Regions from separate parts of the Kitasatospora sp. NPDC101155 genome, predicted to be linked through region 3. Evidence: riboswitches for the same ligand, from Rfam matches in the RefSeq annotation. Region 3 holds a riboswitch; each other region holds the start of a gene.

Region 1 (4,271 bases), on a different contig from region 3:
AGCAGGTGGTTCTCCTACCAGCGGAGAGCGTGGGATTCGAACCCACGGTGACGGGTCACGCCACGACAGTTTTCAAGACTGTTCCCTTAGGCCGCTCGGGCAGCTCTCCAGGCGGAGGTCAGCCTAACGGGTCCGGCGGGCTTCGGCGCACACGATTCCGCGCTCCCGAGGGTCACTGGTCGCCGTCGCGCTGACCGAGGGTGACCTTGGTGGTGTACGTCTGACCGTTGCGGGTGTACTCGACGTCCACCGTCTCGCCCGGCTTGTGCGTCCAGATCCGGCTGACCAGGGCGGGGCCGTTCTCGATCGGCGCGCCGCCGAGCTTGGTGATCACGTCGCCCGGCTTGAGGCCGGCCTTGTCGGCCGCGCCGCCGGGGGTGACGGCCGGCTGGCCCTGGATGTCGCGGGTCTGGATCTGCGCGCCGTCGCCCTTGTAGTCGTCGTTGCGCAGCACGTCGAGCTTGGCGTAGACCGGCTTGCCGGTCTTGATCAGGGTGTCAGCGACCCACTTGGCCTGGTTGATCGGGATGGCGAAGCCCAGGCCGATGCTGCCGGCCCGGCCGTTGGCGGAGGCGTTGGACTGGATCGCCGAGTTGATGCCCATCACCGCGCCGCTGGAGTCGAGCAGCGGGCCGCCGGAGTTGCCGGGGTTGATCGAGGCGTCGGTCTGCAGGGCGTTCATGTACGAGGCCTGCGCGCCGGTCTCGTCGCCCGAGGCGACCGGGCGGTCCTTGGCGCTGACGATGCCGCTGGTGACGGTGGACTCCAAGCCGTACGGCGCACCGATCGCGATCGTGGTGTCGCCGACGTTGACCTTGTCGGAGTCGGCCAGCGCCAGGGGCGCCAGCTTGCCCTTCGGCGGGTTGTCGATCTTGACCACGGCGACGTCGTAGCCGTCGGCGTGGCCCAGCACCGAGGCGCTGTAGGACGTGCCGTCGGCGAACTTGACGGTCAGTTTGCCGCCGTTGAGGGCTGGCGCGACCACGTGGTTGTTGGTGAGGATGTGGCCCTCGGTGTCGAAGACGAAGCCGGTGCCGGTGCCCGACTCGCTGCTGTTCTGCGCCTTGATGGTGACGACGCTGGGCAGCGCCTTCTGCGCGATGGCGGCGATCGAGCCGGGGACGGGCTCGTTCTTCTGGGTGTCGCTGGCCTGGACGGTGGTGCTGCGGTGGTCGTCGGCCGAACTGCTGCTGCTGACCTGGTTGGTGGCGACCACGCCGATCGCGCCGCCGGCCACACCGGCGACCAGCGCGACGGCCGCGAGGAGGGCCACCAGGCCGCCGCGCTTCTTGCGCGGGCCGCCGGGGCCGCCGGGGTGGTCGGCCGGGTAGCCGAGCGGGCCGCCGGGGTAGTCGGGGCCTCCGGGGCCGCCGGGGTAGTCGGGGCCTCCGGGGCCGCCGGGGTAGCCCGCACCGCCGGAGGTGGCGTCATGGGCGGCGCCCCAGCCGCCGACCGGCTGGCCGGCGCCGAACGGGTGGTGGCCGTGCGCGGCGGGCGCGGCGCCGTACGGCTCCTGCGCACCGGCGGCGGGCACGCCGTGGGAGGGGGTCGCGTACGGGTTGGCGGCCGGCGGCAGGGCCGGGGCCACCGGGGCCGCGGCTGCGGGCGCGGGCGCGACGGGCGGCGCGGGCGGCAGGACCGGCGGCGGGGCGTCGATGTAGCCGGTGACCGGGTCGACGGCGTGCTCCTCGGCGGCGGGCACCGCCGGGACCTCCGGCGCGGGGACCTTGGTGAAGGCCACGGTGGGCTTGTGACCGCCCTCGGCCGGGGCGGCCGCAGTCGGGGCGGCCTCGACCGGCTCGAGCCCGGCCTCCGGCGCGGTCTCCGGCTCCGGGACGCGGCTGAACGCCATCGTCGGCTTGTGCCCGCCGTCGCCCGCGGCGGCGGCCGACGCCGCGTCAGCGGCTTCCGGCGCGGCCTCGGGCTCGGGGACCCGGCTGAACGCCATCGTCGGCTTGTGGCCGCCCTGAGCGGTGCCGTCGGAAACGGGCCCAGCCGTCTCCTCGGGGCCCGCGGGCTGCTCCCCCTGCGGCCCGGTGGGCCCAACCTCGCGCTCGGTGCTCACGGACGACCTCCATAGCTGACAGAACCAAGGACCATAGTTTTTCGCACCGTCGATTCGATTGCCGTAAGGACCCCTCTGAAGAACTCATAAGAATCCTTAGCCGACACCGACGACGGCGATGACGGCGACGGTCGGGGAGCCCCCCTCCCTCCGCCCGGGCGTTCCGCGACGCGGACCGCACACCCCGTGGCCTTTGGCGTTCGTACCTGTGCCGGTTAGCCTGTCGCTCCAAACTGACACGCGGGAGCTTGGACCGACCAGGCTGAGAGTGCGCATGTCGACCGTACGCCAAGTAGGACACCGGCGAACCGTCGAGGGGGCGCTGACCGCCGGAACCTGTCCGGGTAATGCCGGCGTAGGGAGTATCGGCCATGCCGCCTGCTTCGCCATCCTCTTCTTCGAGCGCGCCCACGTCCAAGGATTTCCTTGATCGTCCCGCGGACGCGACCGCCCCCGGCACCGACGGGCGTGTCGAGGCGCCGCTGGTGCTGGACACCGAGCCGCCGCGCACCCTGCGCTTCCGGGACCACTTCGCGCTCTGGATGAACCTGGGCGTCAGCCTGATCGGCTTCTCCACCGCCGCCACCGTGCTCGGCGAGAAGGGCAGCGAGCTGTCGCTGGCCGCCGCGGTGACCGCGATCGTGGCCGGTACGGCGGTCGGCACCGCGATGCTCGGCGTGGCCGCGCTGATCGGCGCCCGGACCGGCGCCCCCGCGATGGCCAACCTGCGCGGGCTGTTCGGCACCCGGCTGTCCTACCTGCCGACCGTGCTGAACATCGTCCAGTGCATCGGCTGGGGCGTGTTCGAGCTGCTGACCATCTCGGCGGGCGCCCAGACCGTCGCCCACACCACCGGCTACCGCTGGCTGTTCGTGCTGGCCGCGGGCGCGCTGACCACCGCGCTGACGATCTGGCCGCTGGGCGCGATCGCGGTGCTGCGCCGCTTCGTGGCCGGGGCGGTCGCGGTCGCGATGGTGTACTTCACCGTCCAGTTGGGCCGTCAGGGCGTACCGGACCCGGGCGCGGGCAACTGGCACGGCTTCCTGGGCGCCACCGACGCGATGATCGCGGTGTCGATCTCCTTCGTCCCGATGGCCGCCGACTACACCCGGCACTCGCGCACCGCGGGCTCGTCCTTCTGGGGGAGCTTCTCCGGCTACACCGTCGCCCAGGTCTGGTGCTACGTGCTCGGCCTGATGGCGCTGCTGCAGTCCGACGGCGACCCGAGCCGGATCTTCGACTCCTTCCTCGGCGTCTGGGCCGGCTGGCTGTTCCTGCTGGTGCTGGTGCTGCGCGAGACCGACCAGTCCTTCGCCAACGTGTACTCGACCGCGATGTCGCTGCAGAACCTGCTGCCGCGGGTGGACCGCCGGGTGCTGAGCGGCGGGATCGGCGTGCTGACCACCGTGCTGGCACTGCGGATCGACAGGTTCACCGACACCTACAGCAACTTCCTCGGCCTGATCGGCTCGGTCTTCGTGCCGCTGCTCGCGGTGCTGGCGGTGGACTACTTCTTCGGGGCCGGCCGGCACGGCTGGGACCTCTCCGAGAAGGCGCCGTCCCGCTGGCTGATGCTGCTGCCGTGGGTGCTGGGCTTCGCGGTCTACCAGTTCATCGCGCCGACCGCGGTGGCCGGCTGGTGGACGGACTTCTGGACCTCGGCCCAGCGGGCCCTGCACTTCACCCCGCAGGAGTGGACCTCCGCCTCGCTGTTCGCCTTCCTGGTACCGGCCCTGGTCACCTGGGCGCTCACCCCGCTGACCCGGCGCGCCGCCCGCGCCTGAGGCACCGGGGGCGAAACCGGCCCCGCAGGTTGGGACCGTCTTCGCCCCCGCGTCACCTCCGCCGCCTATCGTTGGGCCCGTGACCAGCCCAGACCTGTCCCCGTCGGCGGCGCGCACCGCGCCCTCCGTCCAGGTGATCGCCCATCGCGGTTCCTCCCACGCCCTGCCCGAGCACACCTTTGCGGCCTACCGGCGCGCGCTCGACGAGGGCGCGGACGCCGTCGAGTGCGACGTCCGGGTGACGGCCGACGGCGAGCTGGTCTGCGTGCACGACCGCCGGATCGGCCGGGTCTCGAACGGCCAGGGCACCGTCTCCGCGATGACCCTCGCCGAGCTGGAGGCGTACGACTTCGGCGCCTGGAAGACCGGCCGCCCCAGCACCGACCCGGAGCTGCGCGGCGTGCTGCGGCTGGAGCGCCTGC
Region 2 (4,271 bases), on a different contig from region 3:
GGCTTGGTCGGGGTCGGCCAGACCGGGCCGGTGCAGAAGTAGTCCACGCCCGGCTCGGCGACCGCCGCGTCCACCTCGGACTCGGCGTGGCAGGACCGTCCGATCAGCACGTCCTCACCGAGGATCGCCCGGGCGGCCGGCACCGGCAGGTCGTCCTGGCCGAGGTGCAGCACGTCCGGCCGGGCCGCGTGGGCGACGTCGGCGCGGTCGTTGACGGCCAGCAGCTTGCCGTGGCGGCGGCAGGCGTCGGCGAAGACCTCCAGGGCCGCCAGCTCCTGCTTGGCCTCCAGGCCCTTGTCGCGGAGCTGGACGATGTCCACGCCGCCGGCCAGCGCCGCGTCCAGGAACTCGGCGAGGTCGCCCTGCTCGCGGCGGGCGTCGGTGCACAGGTAGAGCCGGGCGTCGGCCAGGCGGGCACGCAGCGTGTCCGCCGCCATCAGATCAGCATCGCCTGGGCGCGACGCTTGACCTCGGTGCCGCGGTTCTCCCGCAGCGCCTGGATCGGGCTGCCGGGCAGCGACGGGTCCTCGGTGAAGAGCCACTCCAGGATCTCCACGTCGTTGTACCCGCAGTCGCGCAGCAGGTTCAGGGTGCCGGACAGGTGCTTGACCAGCCCCGGGCCGTCGATGAACGCCGCAGGAACCTGCAGCGACTTGTTGGGGCCGCGGCGGAGCGCGATCAGCTCACGCTTCTTGACCATGTCGCGGACCTCGGTGACCAGCACACCCCACTGCTCCGAGATGTCGGGGAGGTACATCCACTCGGGGACCAGGGCTTCAATCTTGCTTTCGATCTCGCTCACGCCACCAGACTGCCACCTCCGCGCCGTCCGGCGCTAAGCGGTGGCCCCCTTGAGCGGCACCGAGGGGTCCGCGGCGAGGGCCGGGTCCAGCACCGCCCCGCGCTCGATCAGCTTCCGCCCCTGGGTCAGGTCGCGCGGCCGGTCCACCGCCAGCAGCGCGCTCGGCACCCCGTCACGCAGCCAGAGCACCGACCAGGCCGCGTCCTGCGGGCTGCCGCGCCACAGCAGCTCGTCGCCCTCGGCGTGCCGGCCGGCGTACTGGACCATCCGGCCGAACTGCTCGGACCAGAAGTACGGCACCGGGTCGTACGGCGCGTCCGCCCCCAGCACGGCGGCGGCCGCGGCCTCGCCGGACTGCAGCGCGTGGTCCCAGTGCTGCACGGCCAGTCGGGCACCGGAGCGGGCCGACGGGTAGCTGACGCAGTCCCCGGCCGCGAAGACCCCGGGCAGGCTGGTGCGCAGCCGCTCGTCCACCAGGACCGCCCCGGCCGCGTCCAGCTCGACGCCCGAGCCGGCCAGCCAGCCGGTCGCGGGCCGGGCGCCGACGCCGACCACCACCTCGTCGGCGGGCAGGTGCGAGCCGTCCGCCAGCAGCACCGCGCCCGGCTCGACGGCGGCGACGCCGACCCCGCAGCGCAGCTCGACCCCGGCCTCGGCGTACCAGGCGGCCATCGCCGAGCCGACCCCGGTCGGCAGCGCGCCCGGCACCGGCGCCGGGCCGGCCTCCACCACGGTCACCTCGCAGCCGGCCTGCCGCGCGGCGGTGGACACCTCGGCGCCGATCCAGCCCGCGCCGACCAGGACCAGCCGCAGCCCGGGGCGCAGCAGCGCGCGCAGCGCCAGGGCGTCGTCCAGGGTGTGCAGCAGGTGGGCGCGCTCGGCGCCGGGCAGGGCGCGCGGAGTGGCGCCGGTGGCGATCACCAGCGAGTCGTACGGGAGGTCGCCGCCGTCGGTGTGCAGCACGCCCGGGGTGAGGCCGGTGGCGCGACGACCGGTGAGCAGCTCGATGCCGAGCTGCCCGTAGTCGATGTCCAGGGTGGTGGCGTCGGCCTTGCCGAGCAGCACGTCCTTGGAGAGCGGCGGCCGGTCGTACGGCGCGTGCGGCTCCTCGCCGACCAGGGTGATCCGCCCCCGCCAGCCGCCCTGCCGCAGCTTCAGGGCGCACTGCGCCCCGGCCAGCCCGGCCCCGACGACGACCACCTGATCCGTTCCGCTCAGCTCTGCCACGCCCGTCACTGTACTCAGCGCCGCGGCGGCACCCGGCGGCCGTCCGCCCTTCGGGCGGGCCCGGCGGCAACCATCCTGCTCACCCGTCCCACCCCTCACACGGCCCTTCGGCCGGGCCGACCCCCGGCGTTAAGGTGGGTGCACCACACGGGAGCCCGGCGTACCGGGCTGAGAGGCGGGCTGGCACGGCCCGCGACCGTCCGAACCTGATCCGGGTCATACCGGCGAAGGGAGAAGAGCAGCTTTGTCACGCTTGCCATCAGGCGACCGCGCCGACGTGCTGGTGATCGGCGGGGGCATCGTCGGCCTCGCCGTCGCGTGGCGCGCCGCGCAGCGCGGGCTGGGGAACGTGGTCGTGGTCGACCCCTCCCCCGGCGGCGGGGCGGCCGCGGTCGCGGCCGGGATGCTCGCCCCGGTCACCGAGCTGCAGTACGGCGAGGAGCCGCTGCTGCGCCTCGGCATGGCCTCGAACGAGCGGTACGCGGCCTTCGCCGCCGAACTCACCGAGGCGAGCGGCGGCGAGGACACCGGCTACCGCCGGTGCGGCACGATCGCCGTCGCACTGGACTCCGACGACCGCGAGGAACTGCGCGAACTGCACGCCTTCCACCAGCGGCTCGGTCTGGAGTCGAGCTGGCTGACCGGCCGGGAGGCCCGCAGGCTGGAGCCGATGCTGGCCCCCGGTGTGCGCGGCGGCCTGCACGTCGCGAACGACCACCAGGTGGATCCCCGGCGGCTGCTCACCGCACTGCTGCTGGCCGGTGAGCGCGCGGGCGTCGTCGGTCGGCGCGCCGAGGCCGTCGAGCTGCTCGTCGAGGACGGCCGCGCGGTCGGCGCCCGGCTCAGCACCGGGGAGACGGTGACCGCCGATCAGATCGTGCTCGCCGCCGGCCCGCACAGCCACCGGCTGCCCGGCCTGCCCGAGGGCGTGCTGCCCGCGATCCGCCCGGTGAAGGGACAGGTGCTGCGGCTCCGCATCCCGGACGCCCACCGGCCGTTCCTCTCCCGCAACGTCCGCGCGGTCGTGCGCGGGCAGCACCTGTACCTGGTGCCGCGCGAGAACGGCGAGCTGGTGATCGGCGCGACCACCGAGGAGCAGGGCTACGACACCACCGTCACCGCCGGCGGGGTGTACGAACTCCTCCGTGACGCCCACGAGTTGGTCCCCGGCATCACCGAACTCCCGCTGGTGGAGACCTCCGCCGGGCTGCGCCCCGGCTCGCCGGACAACGCCCCGCTGCTGGGCCCGACTTCGCTGCCCGGACTGGTCGCCGCCACCGGCCACTACCGCAACGGCGTGCTGCTCACCCCGGTGACCGCCGACCTGGTCGCCGAGTACCTGGCGACCGGCGAAGTCCCGGACCTCGCGGCGCCGTTCACGCCCGCCCGGTTCTCCCCCGACCACTCCACCACGAAGGCCTCCGCATGACCGAGATCGCCCTGACCGTCAACGGCGAGCCCCGCCGGACGCCCGCCGCCACGACCCTCGCCGAGCTGGTGGCCACCGTCAGCAAGGCCAACACGGGCGTCGCCGCAGCCGTCAACGAGGCTGTGGTGCCCCGTAGTTCGTGGTCCGACACGCCGCTGAACACCGGCGACCGGGTCGAGATCCTCACCGCTGTCCAGGGAGGCTGAGCCATGGCCGACGACCTTCTCACCATCGCCGGGACGACCTTCTCCTCCCGGCTCATCATGGGCACCGGCGGCGCGCCCAGCCTGGAGGTCCTGGAGCGCGCGTTGCTCGCCTCCGGCACCGAGCTGACCACGGTGGCCATGCGCCGGGTCGACGCCACCACCCAGGGCTCCGTCCTGGACGTGCTGACCCGCAACGGCATCCGGGTGCTGCCCAACACGGCCGGTTGCTTCACCGCCGGCGAGGCCGTGCTGACCGCCCGGCTGGCCCGCGAGGCGCTCAGCACCGACTGGGTGAAGCTGGAGGTGATCGCCGACGAGCGCACCCTGCTGCCCGACCCGATCGAGCTGCTGGACGCCGCCGAGACCCTGGTCGACGACGGCTTCACCGTGCTCCCGTACACCAACGACGACCCGGTGCTGGCGCGCAAGCTGGAGGACGTCGGCTGCGCGGCGATCATGCCGCTGGGCTCGCCGATCGGCTCCGGCCTGGGCATCCGCAACCCGCACAACTTCCAGCTGATCGTGGAGAGCGCGGGCGTCCCGGTGATCCTGGACGCGGGCGCCGGCACCGCCTCCGACGTCGCGCTGGCGATGGAGCTGGGCTGCG
Region 3 (4,271 bases):
GAGTTGGGCGGCGTGCGTCAGCCGCGCATCAGAAGGGTGTCCAACGGCTCGCCGCCGTGCATCAGAGCGATGGCTTCGGCGAGCAGCGGTGCCACGGTGCGTACGCGGCGGGGCAGCGTGGGGGCGTGGGGCGGGGGGACGGTGTCGGCGATCACGAGGCGGCTGATCGGGAGCTGGGCGAGCCGGTCGGGTGCGCGGTCCACGAACAGGGGGTGGGTGGCGGCGACGGTGATGTCCGGTGCCGCGCCCTGGGCCAGCAGGACTTTGACGGCGGCCCTGACGGTGCCGCCGGTGCTGATCATGTCGTCGACGATCACCGTGGGTCGGCCGGCGACATCGCCGACCAGTTCCTCGGCCCGTACCTTGCTGCCGGACAAGCGGGTCTTGCGGACGACGGCGACCGGCCGGCCGAGCAACTCGCCGTAGTGTTCGGCGAGTTTGACGGCGCCGAGGTCGGGCGAGATCACCACGGCGGCTGCGGGTGTGTCCTCGGCCAGCGCGGCGGCCAGCAGCGGCACCGCGCTGAGCGTCTCGACGGGGATGCTGCTCATCGCTTCGAGGGTCGGGGTGTGCGGGTCGACGACGACCAGCCGGTCGGCACCGGCGGCCGTCAGGGCGTCGAGCGCCACGCGGGCGCCGACCGACTGCCCGGCTCGGGTGCGGCGGTCCTGGCGGGCGTAGCCGAAGTACGGGACGACGCCGGTGACCCGGCGCGCGCCTGCGCGACGGCATGCGTCGAGGAGCAGCATGAGTTCGATCAGGTACTCGTTCACGTCGGGACCGGTGGGCTGGACGACGTACACGTCCTCGCCGCGGACATGGCCGACGACGGGCTGCAACTCGCCGTCGGGAAAGCGTTCCACCTCGCACGCGACCGGCTCGGTGCCGAGTGCCTCCGAGACGGCGTCGCCGAGCGCGGGATGGGCCGTGCCCGACAGGATCCGTGGGTTCGTCATCGCGTCCTCCCGGGTTCCCTGCTGTGGCGGCCGTCTATGCGGGCTCACCACAGCGGTACGTCGAGCGGTCGGCCGGCGTCGTCGGCGCGGGCCAGGACGGTCATCGCCCGCCGGTACTCCGCCGGTGCGATCAGCCCGGCTAGCAGAGCGGCGGCGAGCAGCCGCTCCATCTCGTCCCCGCCTGCCGCCGGGGCGCCCGCCGCGGCGGGGAGGCCACCGGCGGAGGACCGCGGTTCGGGCGCGGGATCCGGTCGCTGCCGCGGCTTTCTGGGCCGTCGGCTCGCGGCCCGGGTCGCGCCTGCCGTGAACCGGCCCAGCTTCCTGATCAGTGCTGCGATCACGGCCGCCACCTCCCGGCGAGTTCTCTACTCGACCAGCCTGTCAGGCGGTTCCGGCGCGGACAGCGGCTGAACGCCCCGACCTTCGTGGGCCGACCGGCCCTTTCGTTGTTCTCTTCCGCCGCTGATGGGCGGCGGCTTTGCCCGTGAATGACCGCCGTCGGTGAGGCGATGCGCCACCCGAGGCGGTGAACCTGGCCATGCGGGCTCCGGCCGCAGAGAACGCGTGTCGGTGCGGGCGCTCGCTCACCGCGGTCTCCCGCAGCTGTTCACGGCCGCCGTCAATCCTGATCGAGACCGGCACGGAGTCCTTTCGCCTCCAGGCCACCGAGGCCGAGCACCATGCCACCCGCTGACCAGCCGCCCGGGCAACCGGCCTCGGACGGCGCCCCGGACGAGCGATCGCTGCCGGGGGTGGCGTCCGCGAAGCTCACCGAGACCGGCCGACTGGCCGCGCCGGCCCTTGAGTGCTGGGATAACGGCGACCGGTAGGGCGCGCTCGACGCGATCACCCAGGTGTCGCCGACGGCGGAGGCAGAGCGGCGGCTGAAGACCATCGCTTCGCACTGTGGGGCTGACGTCCGTGGAGTCCTTGGACCCGCACGGCCCTGGGGTGACGCCCGGCGCGCGGAGCGATACCGACAGGTCGGGCGGGAACGAGCGTTTACACGTCCCGCGCTTCGGCCACACACCCGACGTTGCCGGGGCCGGTTGAGCGGCTGGCTCCGGCAGTGCGGGGGCTGGTTTCGACACGGACAACAGGGCAGGCTCGAAGGCGAACAGCTTTCCGCTCCGGGAGGGAGCCCGCTCATGTCCACCGGGCACGGGCCCTGCTGGTGCTGACGCACCACCAGGTCGCGCGGTAATGGATGATCTCCGCGCGACGATCACCGTGACGAGCCGCGCGAGCCCCCAACGACTCGTCACACCAGGGCCGGTGGCCTGCACCAATCACGATGGAACTTCCTCAATGGGTCAGGCCCCCCGTTCGCCTCGGCGTCGCCCATCGGCCCCAGCACCCCGCCTGGACGGACACCCACGCCGAAGCCAGCTCGCCCTGGGGCACACATGACGACCAGCGCCGACCTTGTGGAGCGAGCAGCGACAGCCGGACTTGGCCCGCGCCCTTCGGGGCGGGCCTTGCGGATCTCCGGGTGCGGCCACCGAGGAGGGTGCGGGGACGCAAAGACGCCCCGCACACGGGTGCGTGCGGGGCGCCCGCTCATGTGCTGGAGGTCAGGCGGGGCGGATGTGCTCCGCCTGCGGGCCCTTCTGGCCCTGCACGACGTCGAAGGTCACCTTCTGGCCCTCCTGGAGTTCACGGAAGCCCTGGGCGTCGATGTTCGAGTAGTGGGCGAACACGTCGGGGCCGCCGCCGTCCTGCTCGATGAAGCCGAAGCCCTTTTCGGCGTTGAACCATTTCACGGTGCCGGTAGCCATGCGCTTCTCCTTCGCGCGCCTCGCAGCAGTGCCGTGCGGGCAGACGGAAACCTGCAAGGTGGGCTCCCTTCGCCGGCATTGTCCGGATCAGGTGATGGAGGTCGCCTTCCGGTCTCACGGACCTTCCAGCCTCTCAGCCCGACCGCCGACAACCGCCCCGCGCGGAGCCTCCGCCCATTGCCCGGGGCCATCCGGTCGAACTCCCTCGCTCGCCCTGCAGGCCAATTCCCACGGTACTCTCGCCCCCGCCCGGCACCAGGGCCGAACGGCCCCATCGCTGTCCGGGTGACCAGGCTGGTGTTAGTGGCCAGTTCCTGCCGGCCGCTGACAGGCTGGCTGACCGATGTCGGCAGAAGAGCCTGAATTCGCGGGCCGGTTTCGACGGTTCAGTTGTGGGCCAGCCGTGGTCTCGCTGGATGTGTGTGTCAGTCGTTGTCGTCGGTGGGGACGTGTCCGAGTTCGCGGCCTCGCATGCGATAGGACTCGCCATTGAGGGAGTGGACCTCGGCGTGGTGGACGAGCCGGTCGATACCGCTCCGGCCGAGCGCCAGGCTGCGGCGATCAGCCAGAAGCCCTCGTCCACGACCCGCAGCCGCTCGCCCTGCCACGGCTGCACGGCCGGGCCGGTGCGGTGTGGGTCTGGCGCCGCCATTGCTGGATGTGGCACTTCCGGCAGTGTCGGATGGACGGCTTGCGCAAGCGCCGCAGTCCCACCTGCCTATGGTCGCAGGCCGTGCATCAGGTTGGAGATGAGTCCGGCCACGAATTCCTCGGTGACGGGCTCGGCGGGGTTCAGGAGCCGGTGGTAGCTCGCGGAAGGCGGTGGCGCGGCCCGCCCTATCGCTGTTCAGCCCTGCTGTTGAAGGGGGGCGATGCCCTTCTGGAGGTCGTTGCGGGTCATCACCGGTGAAAGCTCGACCTTCGCGCCCAGGTCTCGCAATAACGGCCCCGCGATCGCGGGCATCTGCGAGCTGTTCTGCATGTCGAAGATGACGATGCAGGTGGGACCGCCCTCCAACGGGGTGAAGTAGACGGCCTCCGGCTTGAGCCGGTCCAGCAACGAATCGAGGACCTTCGGCAGCTTGCCGCTCTCAACGGTCTCGTTCAGTGCCTCTCTCCAAGCATGCATGTCCGGGCGAACCCTGAGCATCATCCGCATCGCGCTCACTCCTCGCGTCCACCGTGACCTGCGCTGTGTGCTCCGCGCTTGCCGAGAGCCGTGCTGGCGTCAAGTAAGCCTCACAAGGATGTGAACGCAGCCGCAACATCTCCTCCTCCAGTCGGGGTACCAGGTGAACGGACGCGCCCGCTGCCCAGTGGCGGCTGACCTGCCGTCGCCGTCGACAACTCCGCCTGAACGCCCCAGCAGGCCGTCCTGCACATCGTGGAAGTAGGCCGCTCCCGGCCTCATGCCTCCGGTCTGCGCAAACAACTCGGGCACGGTCACCGGCGTGTACTCCCGCGTCTTGAGCGCGGCGACAATCTCCGGCACGGCCGCGATCGTCGCCGTACACAGCCCCTGCCGGCCGCAGCGCCG

Evidence for each region. A riboswitch is a leader RNA that binds a small molecule or an ion and turns the genes downstream of it on or off. The one in region 3 is predicted to bind thiamine pyrophosphate.
Region 1: linked by a shared signal. The riboswitch ahead of ACIRYZ_RS01670 (purine-cytosine permease family protein) and the one ahead of ACIRYZ_RS37115 (cold-shock protein) in region 3 are both predicted to bind thiamine pyrophosphate.
Region 2: linked by a shared signal. The riboswitch ahead of thiO (glycine oxidase ThiO) and the one ahead of ACIRYZ_RS37115 (cold-shock protein) in region 3 are both predicted to bind thiamine pyrophosphate.

The regions. Positions count from the first base shown of each region.
Region 1 is NZ_JBIWPN010000001.1:342,622-346,892, reverse strand. It holds tRNA gene ACIRYZ_RS01680 (tRNA-Ser) at 22-109, opposite strand; gene ACIRYZ_RS01675 (S1C family serine protease) at 173-1,852, opposite strand; TPP riboswitch at 2,296-2,444, shown strand; gene ACIRYZ_RS01670 (purine-cytosine permease family protein) at 2,437-3,849, shown strand; gene ACIRYZ_RS01665 (glycerophosphodiester phosphodiesterase) at 3,929-4,271, shown strand, end outside.
Region 2 is NZ_JBIWPN010000003.1:168,694-172,964, reverse strand. It holds gene thiE (thiamine phosphate synthase) at 1-437, opposite strand, end outside; gene ACIRYZ_RS05500 (Rv2175c family DNA-binding protein) at 437-802, opposite strand; gene ACIRYZ_RS05495 (NAD(P)/FAD-dependent oxidoreductase) at 836-2,038, opposite strand; TPP riboswitch at 2,167-2,279, shown strand; gene thiO (glycine oxidase ThiO) at 2,283-3,458, shown strand; gene thiS (sulfur carrier protein ThiS) at 3,455-3,664, shown strand; gene ACIRYZ_RS05480 (thiazole synthase) at 3,668-4,271, shown strand, end outside.
Region 3 is NZ_JBIWPN010000043.1:57,239-61,509, forward strand. It holds gene ACIRYZ_RS37100 (ribose-phosphate diphosphokinase) at 18-956, opposite strand; gene ACIRYZ_RS37105 (hypothetical protein) at 1,001-1,297, opposite strand; gene ACIRYZ_RS37110 (hypothetical protein) at 1,576-1,851, opposite strand; gene ACIRYZ_RS37115 (cold-shock protein) at 2,531-2,734, opposite strand; TPP riboswitch at 2,782-2,916, opposite strand; gene ACIRYZ_RS37120 (hypothetical protein) at 3,582-3,893, opposite strand; gene ACIRYZ_RS37125 (hypothetical protein) at 3,963-4,226, opposite strand.